Regions from separate parts of the Streptomyces sp. NPDC126497 genome, predicted to be linked through region 1. Evidence: riboswitches for the same ligand, from Rfam matches in the RefSeq annotation. Region 1 holds a riboswitch; the other holds the start of a gene.
What was found. A riboswitch is a leader RNA that binds a small molecule or an ion and turns the genes downstream of it on or off. The one in region 1 is predicted to bind thiamine pyrophosphate.
Positions count from the first base shown of each region.

Region 2: linked by a shared signal. The riboswitch ahead of ABTY20_RS07625 (thiamine ABC transporter substrate-binding protein) and the one ahead of thiO (glycine oxidase ThiO) in region 1 are both predicted to bind thiamine pyrophosphate.

Region 1 covers NZ_JBEORT010000002.1:184,900-189,203, reverse strand. The annotation lists gene pknB (Stk1 family PASTA domain-containing Ser/Thr kinase) at 1-19, opposite strand, end outside; gene ABTY20_RS02005 (thiazole synthase) at 276-1,070, opposite strand; gene thiS (sulfur carrier protein ThiS) at 1,073-1,273, opposite strand; gene thiO (glycine oxidase ThiO) at 1,270-2,436, opposite strand; TPP riboswitch at 2,433-2,545, opposite strand; gene ABTY20_RS01990 (avidin-fold protein) at 2,588-2,926, shown strand; gene ABTY20_RS01985 (NAD(P)/FAD-dependent oxidoreductase) at 2,959-4,200, shown strand; gene ABTY20_RS01980 (Rv2175c family DNA-binding protein) at 4,274-4,304, shown strand, end outside.
Region 2 covers NZ_JBEORT010000009.1:69,319-73,622, forward strand. The annotation lists gene ABTY20_RS07615 (hypothetical protein) at 120-341, opposite strand; gene rlmN (dual-specificity RNA methyltransferase RlmN) at 514-1,620, shown strand; TPP riboswitch at 1,645-1,750, shown strand; gene ABTY20_RS07625 (thiamine ABC transporter substrate-binding protein) at 1,831-2,916, shown strand; gene ABTY20_RS07630 (ABC transporter permease) at 2,964-4,304, shown strand, end outside.

The sequences.
Region 1 (4,304 bases):
CCTGAAGGGTCGTGTCCACGCCCCGAGTCTACGAGCCCCCGCCGACACCCCCGCCCCGTCCGGCGTCCGTTGCAGCGGACCTGTGACGTGCGTGACCGGGCGCGGCCGCGGGCGGTCGTGCCTCCCCCGGTGCCTCGAAGGCCCGGGAGGTGCCCCCGGGGCGGCACGGGTGGGCGGTGGGGGCCCTCCGCTCCAGCGGAGCCGGGAGCGGGGGAGGGACCCCGTCGGCGCCGGGCAGCGCGACCCGCCCCCGCCCGGCCGACGTCCCCGCGCCGTCAGAACGCGGGCCGCTCCGGATCCAGCACGGCCATGCCCTCCGCAGGGGACGACGCCTCGGCGAACCACCGCCGGGGAATCCGCCCCGCCAGCCGCGCCAGCCGCCCCGCCTCCACCGCACACCGCATCGCGGAGGCCATCAGCACCGGCTCCTGCGCCCGGGTGACCGCCGACGCCAGCATCACCCCCGCGCAGCCCAGCTCCATCGCCAGCGCCGCGTCGGACGCGGTCCCCGCCCCGGCGTCCAGGATCACCGGCACCCCCGCCCGCTCCACGATCAGCTCGAAGTTGTGCGGATTGCGGATCCCCAGCCCCGACCCGATCGGCGACCCCAGCGGCATGATCGCCGCGCACCCGGCGTCCTCCAGCTTCCGCGCCAGCACCGGATCGTCGTTGGTGTACGGCAGCACCGTGAACCCGTCGTCGACCAGCGTCTCCGCCGCGTCCAGCAGCTCGACCGGATCCGGCAGCAGGGTCCGCTCGTCGGCGATGACCTCCAGCTTGATCAGGTCCGTGCCGAGCGCCTCCCGCGCGAGACGCGCGGTGAGCACGGCCTCCCCGGCGGTGAAGCACCCCGCCGTGTTCGGCAGCACCCGGATGCCCAGCCTCTCCAGCACCGACAGCACGGACCCCCGCACCGAGGGGTCCACCCGCCGCATCGCGACGGTCGTCAGCTCCGTCCCGGACGCCACCAGCGCCCGTTCCAGCACATCGAGGCTCGGCGCCCCGCCGGTGCCCATGATCAGGCGGGACGTGAAGGACGTACCGCCGAGGAGGAACGGATCGTCGGCCATGGTCAGCCTCCCTGGACGGCGGTCAGGACTTCCACGCGGTCGCCCTCGCTGAGGGGGGTGGCGGACCACTGCGCGCGCGGGACGACGGTTTCGTTGAGGGCGGCGGCGACCCCGGAGGGCGCCGCGGTGAGGGACCTCACCACGAGGTCGAGAGCCGTGCCGGGCGCGAACTCCCGGCGCTCCCCGTTGACCGAGACGTTCATGCGGGCTGCTCCGTGCGGACGGCGGCGCCGAAGCGCCGGGGACTGAAGGGACGGGCCGCCTCCGGCAGGGTCCCGGTGGTGAGGACCTCCGCCATGGCGTCGCCGGTGACCGGCGTCAGCAGGACGCCGTTGCGGTAGTGGCCGGTGGCCAGGAGCAGCCCCTCGAGCTCCGTCGGGCCGAGCAGGGGCGCGTTGTCGGGGGAGCCGGGGCGCAGTCCGGCCCGGGTCTCGGTCAGCGGCAGCTCGGTGATCCCGGGGACCAGCTCGTGGGCGTCGCGCAGCAGCTCGTACACGCCGCCCGCGGTCACCGTGGTGTCCCAGCCCGTCTCCTCGCTGGTCGCCCCGATCACCAGCTCGCCGTTCTCGCGCGGCACCAGGTAGACGTGGCTGCCGCGCACCACGGCCCGCACGGTCCGGCTCAGGAACGGGCCGTGGCGGCCGGGCATCGTCAGCCGTACCACCTGGCCCTTCACGGGACGCACGGGAGGCAGGACGTCCGCGGGCACGCCCGCGAGCCGCCCGCTGAGGCTGCCCGCAGCGAGCACCACCTGCCCGGCGCCCAGCCCGGTGCCGTCGGCCGTGACGACGCCCGTCGCGCGGTCCCCGGCGACCACGAGCCGCTCGGCCCGCGCACGGTGGACGACGACGCCCGAACGCTCACAGGCGGTCACCAGGGCGGCCGCCAGCCGTCGCGGGTCGATCTGGTGGTCGCCGTCCACCCGCAGACCGCCGCGCACCCCCGGCGCGAGCATCGGCTCCAGACGGCGGCACTCGCGCCCCGACAGCCACTGCGACTCCAGCCCCGACCGCTGCTGCAGCGCGTGCAGTTCCCGCAGGTGGGCCCGGTCGTCGGCGTCCAGCGCCACGGCGAGCGTGCCGCACGCGCGGTAGCCGAGACCGTGGCCGGTGAACTCGGTCAGCTCGGCCGCGAAGGCGGGGTAGCGCCGCGCGGAGGCGAGGTTCAGACCGAGCAGGGTCTCCTCGCCGTAGTGCAGTTCCGTGACGGCGGCCAGCATCCCGGCGGCCACCCGGGCGGCGCCGCCGCCCGGCTCGGGGTCCACCACGGTGGTGGCGAGACCGCGCTGCGCGGCCCGCCAGGCCGTGACCAGACCGATGATCCCGCCCCCGACGACGAGGACGTCCGAGGTGCGCGTGGGCGACATGGGCGTCCAGCTCCTCCCTTCGCCGGCATGACCCGGATCAGGTGCGTACGGTCGGAGGCCGTCAGCCTCCCTCTCAGCCCGGTGCGTCCGGGCTCCCGCGAGTGCTTGTACGTTGACCACACCCTAGCAACGCGCCCGTAAGGACTCCCCAGTGGCACGCTCCCTCGACGGACTCGTCCTCGCCCCCGTGGCCGACCAGGCCCCCGGCCAGGTCGGCACCCGCACCCGCTTCGTCTACCACGAGCGGGACGGCGAGGTCTGGGCCGAGTACGCGGGCGGCGACGTCGTGCGCGGACATCTGGTGGGCACCCGCGCCGGGGACCGGCTGGACTTCCGGTACGTGCAGCTCAAGCGGGACGGCACGACCTCCTCGGGGCACTGCGTGTCGACGGTCGTGGAACTGCCCGACGGGCGGGTGCGGCTGGAGGAGAGCTGGGAGTGGGAGTCGCAGCCGGGCAGCGGGACGAGCGTGGTGGAGCAGCTCGCCTGAACGGTGCCGCGCCGGGTGTCTAAGGTGAGCGGGTGAGCGAGCAGAGACAGGAACCGGGACGGTCCGGTCCGCGGCGGGTGGTGGTGGCGGGCGCGGGCATGGCCGGCGTGCAGACCGCGGTCGCCCTGCGGGAGCGGGGCTTCACCGGCACCGTGACCCTGATCGGCGCGGAACCCCACCAGCCGTACGACAGGCCGCCGTTGTCCAAGGCGGTGCTGCTCGGCGAGGCCGAGGACTCCGCCTTCGACGTGGACTTCGAGGAGCTCGGCGTCGACCTGCGGCTCGGCTGCGAGGTGCGGGGCCTGCGCCCCGGCGACCACGAGCTGGACACGGAGGCCGGCCCCGTCCCGTACGACGTCCTGGTGGTCGCCACCGGGGCGGAACCGGTCCGGCTGCCGGGCACGGAGGGCGTCCCCGGCGTGCACCTGCTGCGCACCCTGGACGACGTCGCGCGGCTGCGTCCGGTGCTCGCGCGGCAGCACGACGTCGTGGTGGTCGGCGCCGGCTGGATCGGCGCGGAGTTCGCCACGGCGGCCCGCGAGGCGGGCTGCGCGGTCACCGTCGTGGAGGCCGGGGAACGGCCGCTCGCCCAGGCGCTGCCCGCCGAGGTGACCGCCCCGATGGCCGCCTGGTACGCCGACGCCGGCGTCACGCTGCGCACCCGTGCGCGCGTGGAGCGCGCCGAGCCCGGCGCCGTGTTCCTGGACGACGGCACGCGGCTGCCCGCGGGCGCCGTGGTCGTCGGCATCGGCGCCCGGCCCGCCACCGCCTGGCTGGCGGGCTCCGGGATCGAGCTCGGGGCGCACGGGGAGGTCGTCGCCGACCGCCGTCTGGCGACCTCGCTGCCGGACGTGTACGCGGTCGGCGACTGCGCGTCCTTCCCGTCCGCGCGCTACGGCGAGCGCCTGCTGGTCCACCACTGGGACAACGCCCTCCAGGGGCCGCGCACGGTCGCCGCGAACATCCTGGGTGCGCCCGGCGGCCGGGAGCCGGCGGTCTACGACCCGGTGCCGTACTTCTGGTCCGAGCAGTTCGGGCGCTTCGTGCAGTACGCGGGGCACCACGCGGCCGCCGACCGGGCGGTGTGGCGCGGGGACCCCGCCGGGGCGGCGTGGAGCGTCTGCTGGCTGCGGGGGTCCCGCCCGGTCGCGCTGCTCGCGGTGGGGCGGCCCCGGGACCTGACGCAGGGGCGCAGGCTGATCGAGGCGGGCACGGCGATGGACGCGGAGCTGCTGGCGGACCCGGCGCGGCCCCTGAAGTCGGCGACCGCGTGAGACCGGGGCCGCGGTGGGCCCGTCCGGGCGGGGCTGACTTCCGACTGTCGGTGGCAGATGGCACGCTTGTCCCGTGACCGAGATTGACGCAAAGATCGATGCTC
Region 2 (4,304 bases), on a different contig from region 1:
GCCCCTGGCCGACTGCTCGGGTCAGGGGCCGTTCCCACCACCCCTCGCGCGAAGGCGGTGGGATGTGAACCCACGGTGACATCGCTGCCACGACGGTTTTCAAGATCGCGTCCGTTGGGTCATGAGTGGAAGTTCGCCCAGTACTCCTCGTGGCTCTTGGTGAAGTCGGCCGCGCGTTCCCGTCGCAACACCTCGTAGCGTGCGACGTAGGCGTCGAGGGCTCCACGCAACGAGCAGCCGAGGTGATCACGTAGCGTCTTCAGCCCGAGGATGATCTGCCCGGCGACGATCGCGTCGTCGGCCGCCTCCGCACCCGTCTCGCCACCGCCGCCAGGACCCATGGGGTGATCACATCCCACATCCATGGCCAGGTCAACGGGTTGTCCCGCAGTGCCCCCGGGCCGCCCCGGGCCTTCGAGGGGGACCGGCGACGGCGGACGGCGGCCGCCAGCGACAGGCGTCCGGACCGGCAGCCGCAGGTCACGCAAGTTGATCTGCGACACTGGTAGCACCATGCCCAAGCCCGGAGAACTCACCTTTGTCGCGCCGCGCGGAGCCAAGAAGCCCCCGCGGCACCTCGCCGACCTCACGCCCGCCGAGCGCAAGGAGGCGGTCGCCGCGGCCGGTGAGAAGCCGTTTCGTGCCAAGCAGCTCTCGCAGCACTACTTCGCGCGGTACGCGCACGACCCGGAGCAGTGGACCGACATCCCCGCCGGTTCCCGCGACAGGCTCCGGGAGGCGCTGCTGCCGGAGCTGATGACGGTCGTGCGACACCTGTCGACCGACCAGGGCACCACCCGCAAGACGCTGTGGAAGCTGTTCGACGGCACGCTCGTCGAGTCGGTGCTGATGCGCTACCCGGACCGGGTGACGATGTGCATCAGCTCGCAGGCCGGCTGCGGCATGAACTGCCCGTTCTGCGCGACCGGACAGGCCGGGCTGGACCGGAACCTGTCGACCGCCGAGATCGTGCACCAGATCGTGGACGGGATGCGGGCGCTGAGGGACGGCGAGGTGCCCGGTGGCCCGGCGCGGCTCAGCAACATCGTGTTCATGGGCATGGGGGAGCCGCTCGCCAACTACAACCGGGTCGTGGGGGCGATCCGCCGTCTGACCGACCCCGAGCCGGACGGGCTCGGCCTGTCCCAGCGCGGGATCACCGTGTCGACCGTCGGCCTCGTGCCGGCGATCCACCGGTTCTCCGACGAGGGCTTCAAGTGCCGGCTCGCCATCTCGCTGCACGCCCCCGACGACGAGCTGCGCGACACCCTCGTCCCCGTGAACACGCGGTGGAAGGTGCGCGAGGTGCTCGACGCCGGGTTCGAGTACGCGGCCAAGTCGGGCCGTCGGCTGTCCATCGAGTACGCCCTCATCCGGGACATCAACGACCAGGCCTGGCGCGGTGACCGGCTCGGACGGATGCTCAAGGGCCGGCCGGTGCACGTCAACCTCATCCCGCTCAACCCCACGCCCGGCTCCCGGTGGACCGCCTCCCGTCCCGAGGACGAGAAGGCGTTCGTGGAGGCGATCGCCGCGCACGGTGTGCCGGTGACGATCCGGGACACCCGGGGGCAGGAGATCGACGGGGCGTGTGGTCAGCTCGCCGCGAGCGAGCGGTAATGTGACTCGCGTAAGCACATCTTCATATTCCGACAGGGGAGCGCCACAGCGCTGAGAGTGCGGCACCGGCCGCAGACCCTCCGAACCTGGCCCAGGTCATTCTGGGTAGGGAGATCGGTCATCACTCGAGCTGTTGCGCCCTGCCCGGGACCCCGCAGAGGGGTTCCGGGCAGGGCCGCGTCTCTTCCTGGTCACTCCAGGAGGAATCAAGTGGGCATCACCAAGAAGGTCACGGCCCTGGCCGTCGGGCTGGGGCTGGTCACGCTGTCCGCGTGCGGGTCGTCCGGCGGCGACGCCGACGGCAGCGGCGGCGGGTCCGGGACCGTGACCCTCGTCAGCCACAATTCGTGGGCCGTGTCGAAGGACGTCGTCGCCGCCTTCGAGAAGCAGTCCGGCTACAAGCTCAGGGTCCTCGAGGACGGCGACGCCGGGCAGGCCGTGAACAAGGCGATCCTGACCAAGGACAACCCGCAGGGTGACGTCTTCTTCGGCGTCGACAACACCCTGCTGTCCCGCGCCCTCGACAACGGGCTGTTCCAGCCGTACGAGGCGAAGGGCGCGGACCTGATCCTGCCCGGGTACCGGGTGGACGAGGACGAGCACCGGGTCACCCCCGTCGACAGCGGCGACGTCTGCGTCAACTACGACAAGGCGTGGTTCGAGAAGAAGAAGCTGACCCCGCCGAAGACCTTCGACGACCTGGCCAAGCCCGCGTACAAGGACCTCCTCGTCGTCGAGAACGCCTCCACCTCCTCGCCCGGCCTCGGCTTCCTGCTCGGCACGGCCGCGAAGTACGGGGACGAGGGCTGGCCGGACTACTGGAAGAAGCTCAAGGCCAACGGAGTGAAGGTGGTCGACGGCTGGGAGCAGGCCTACAACGAGGAGTTCTCCGGCTCGGCCGGCGGCAGGAAGGCCAAGGCCGACCGGCCGCTGGTGGTGTCGTACGCCTCCTCGCCGCCCGCCGAGGTCGTCTACGCCGATCCGAAGCCGGAGACCGCCCCGACCGGCGTCGCCGAGGGCACCTGCTTCCGCCAGGTCGAGTACGCGGGGCTGCTGAGCAACGCGAAGAACCCCGAGGGCGGAAAGGCGCTGCTCGACTTCCTGATCAGCAAGCGGTTCCAGGACGACATGCCGCTCAACATGTTCGTCTACCCGGTGCGGGAGGCCGCCCAGGTGCCCGAGGAGTTCGTGAAGTTCGGGCCGCAGGCGAAGGACCCGCAGACCATGGACCCGGAGAAGATCGCCGCCCACCGTGACCAGTGGGTCAAGTCGTGGACCTCGCTGGTACTGAAGTGACGCGAGCCGCGGCCGGGCGGCGCGGGAGCGCGGCGCGGTTCGGCCTGATGGCCGTGCCCGTCGCGTTCTTCGCCGTCTTCTTCGCCTATCCCGTCACCGCGATCGTCGCGCGCGGACTGAAGGCCGACGGGACCTGGCGGCTCGGGCGGATCGGGGACGTCCTGGCACAGTCGGACGTCCGGCAGGTCCTGTGGTTCACCACCTGGCAGGCGCTGGCCTCCACCGCCCTCACCCTGCTGATCGCCCTGCCCGGCGCCCATGTCCTCGCCCGCTTCGACTTCCCCGGCAAACAGGTGCTGCGGGCCGTGGTCACCGTGCCGTTCGTGCTGCCGACGGTCGTCGTCGGCACGGCGTTCATGGCGCTCGTGGGACGCGGCGGGCTCCTCGACGAACTGTGGGGCCTGCGGCTGGACACCACGGTGTGGGCGATCCTGCTCGCGCACGTCTTCTTCAACTACGCCGTCGTCGTGCGCACCGTGGGCGGGCTGTGGTCCCAGCTCGACCCGCGGCAGGAGGAGGCCGCGCGGATGCTCGGCGCCTCGCGGTTCGCGGCCTGGCGCACCGTCACCCTGCCCGCGCTCGCGCCCGCCGTGGCCGCCGCCGCGCTGATGGTCTTCCTGTTCACCTTCACCTCCTTCGGCGTGGTGCAGATCCTCGGCGGGCCGACCTTCTCCACGCTCGAAGTGGAGATCTACCGGCAGACCTCCGAGATCTTCGACCTCTCCACGGCCGCCGTCCTGACAATGATCCAGTTCGTCGCCGTGGGCGCGATCCTCGCCCTGCACGCCTGGACCGTACGGCGCCGGGAGACCGCGCTGCGGCTGGTGGACGCCTCGGTGACCGCGCGGCGGCCGCGCGGCGCCGGGCAGTGGGCGCTGCTGGGCTCCGTCGTCGCCACCGTCGCCGTGCTGCTCCTGCTGCCCCTCGCGGTCCTGGTGGAGCGGTCCTTCGGGGCCGCCGGCCTCGGCTACTACCGGGCGCTGACCGAGGACGACGGGGGAGTGTTCCTGGCCGCTCCGATCGAGGCGGTCGGCAACTCGCTGCAGTACGCGGTCGCCGCCACCGCCATCGCCGTGCTGGTCGGCTCTCTCGCCGCCGTCGCGCTGACCCGGCGGGACGCGGGCCGGCTGGTGCGCGGCTTCGACGCGCTGCTGATGCTGCCGCTCGGGGTGTCCGCGGTGACCGTCGGCTTCGGTTTCCTGATCGCCCTCGACGAGCCGCCGCTGGACCTGCGGGCCTCCTGGATCCTGGTCCCGCTCGCCCAGGCGCTCGTCGGCGTCCCCTTCGTCGTACGGACCATGCTGCCGGTGCTGCGGGCCGTGGACGTACGGCTGCGGGAGGCGGCGGCGGTGCTCGGGGCGTCGCCGTGGCGGGCGTGGCGGGAGGTG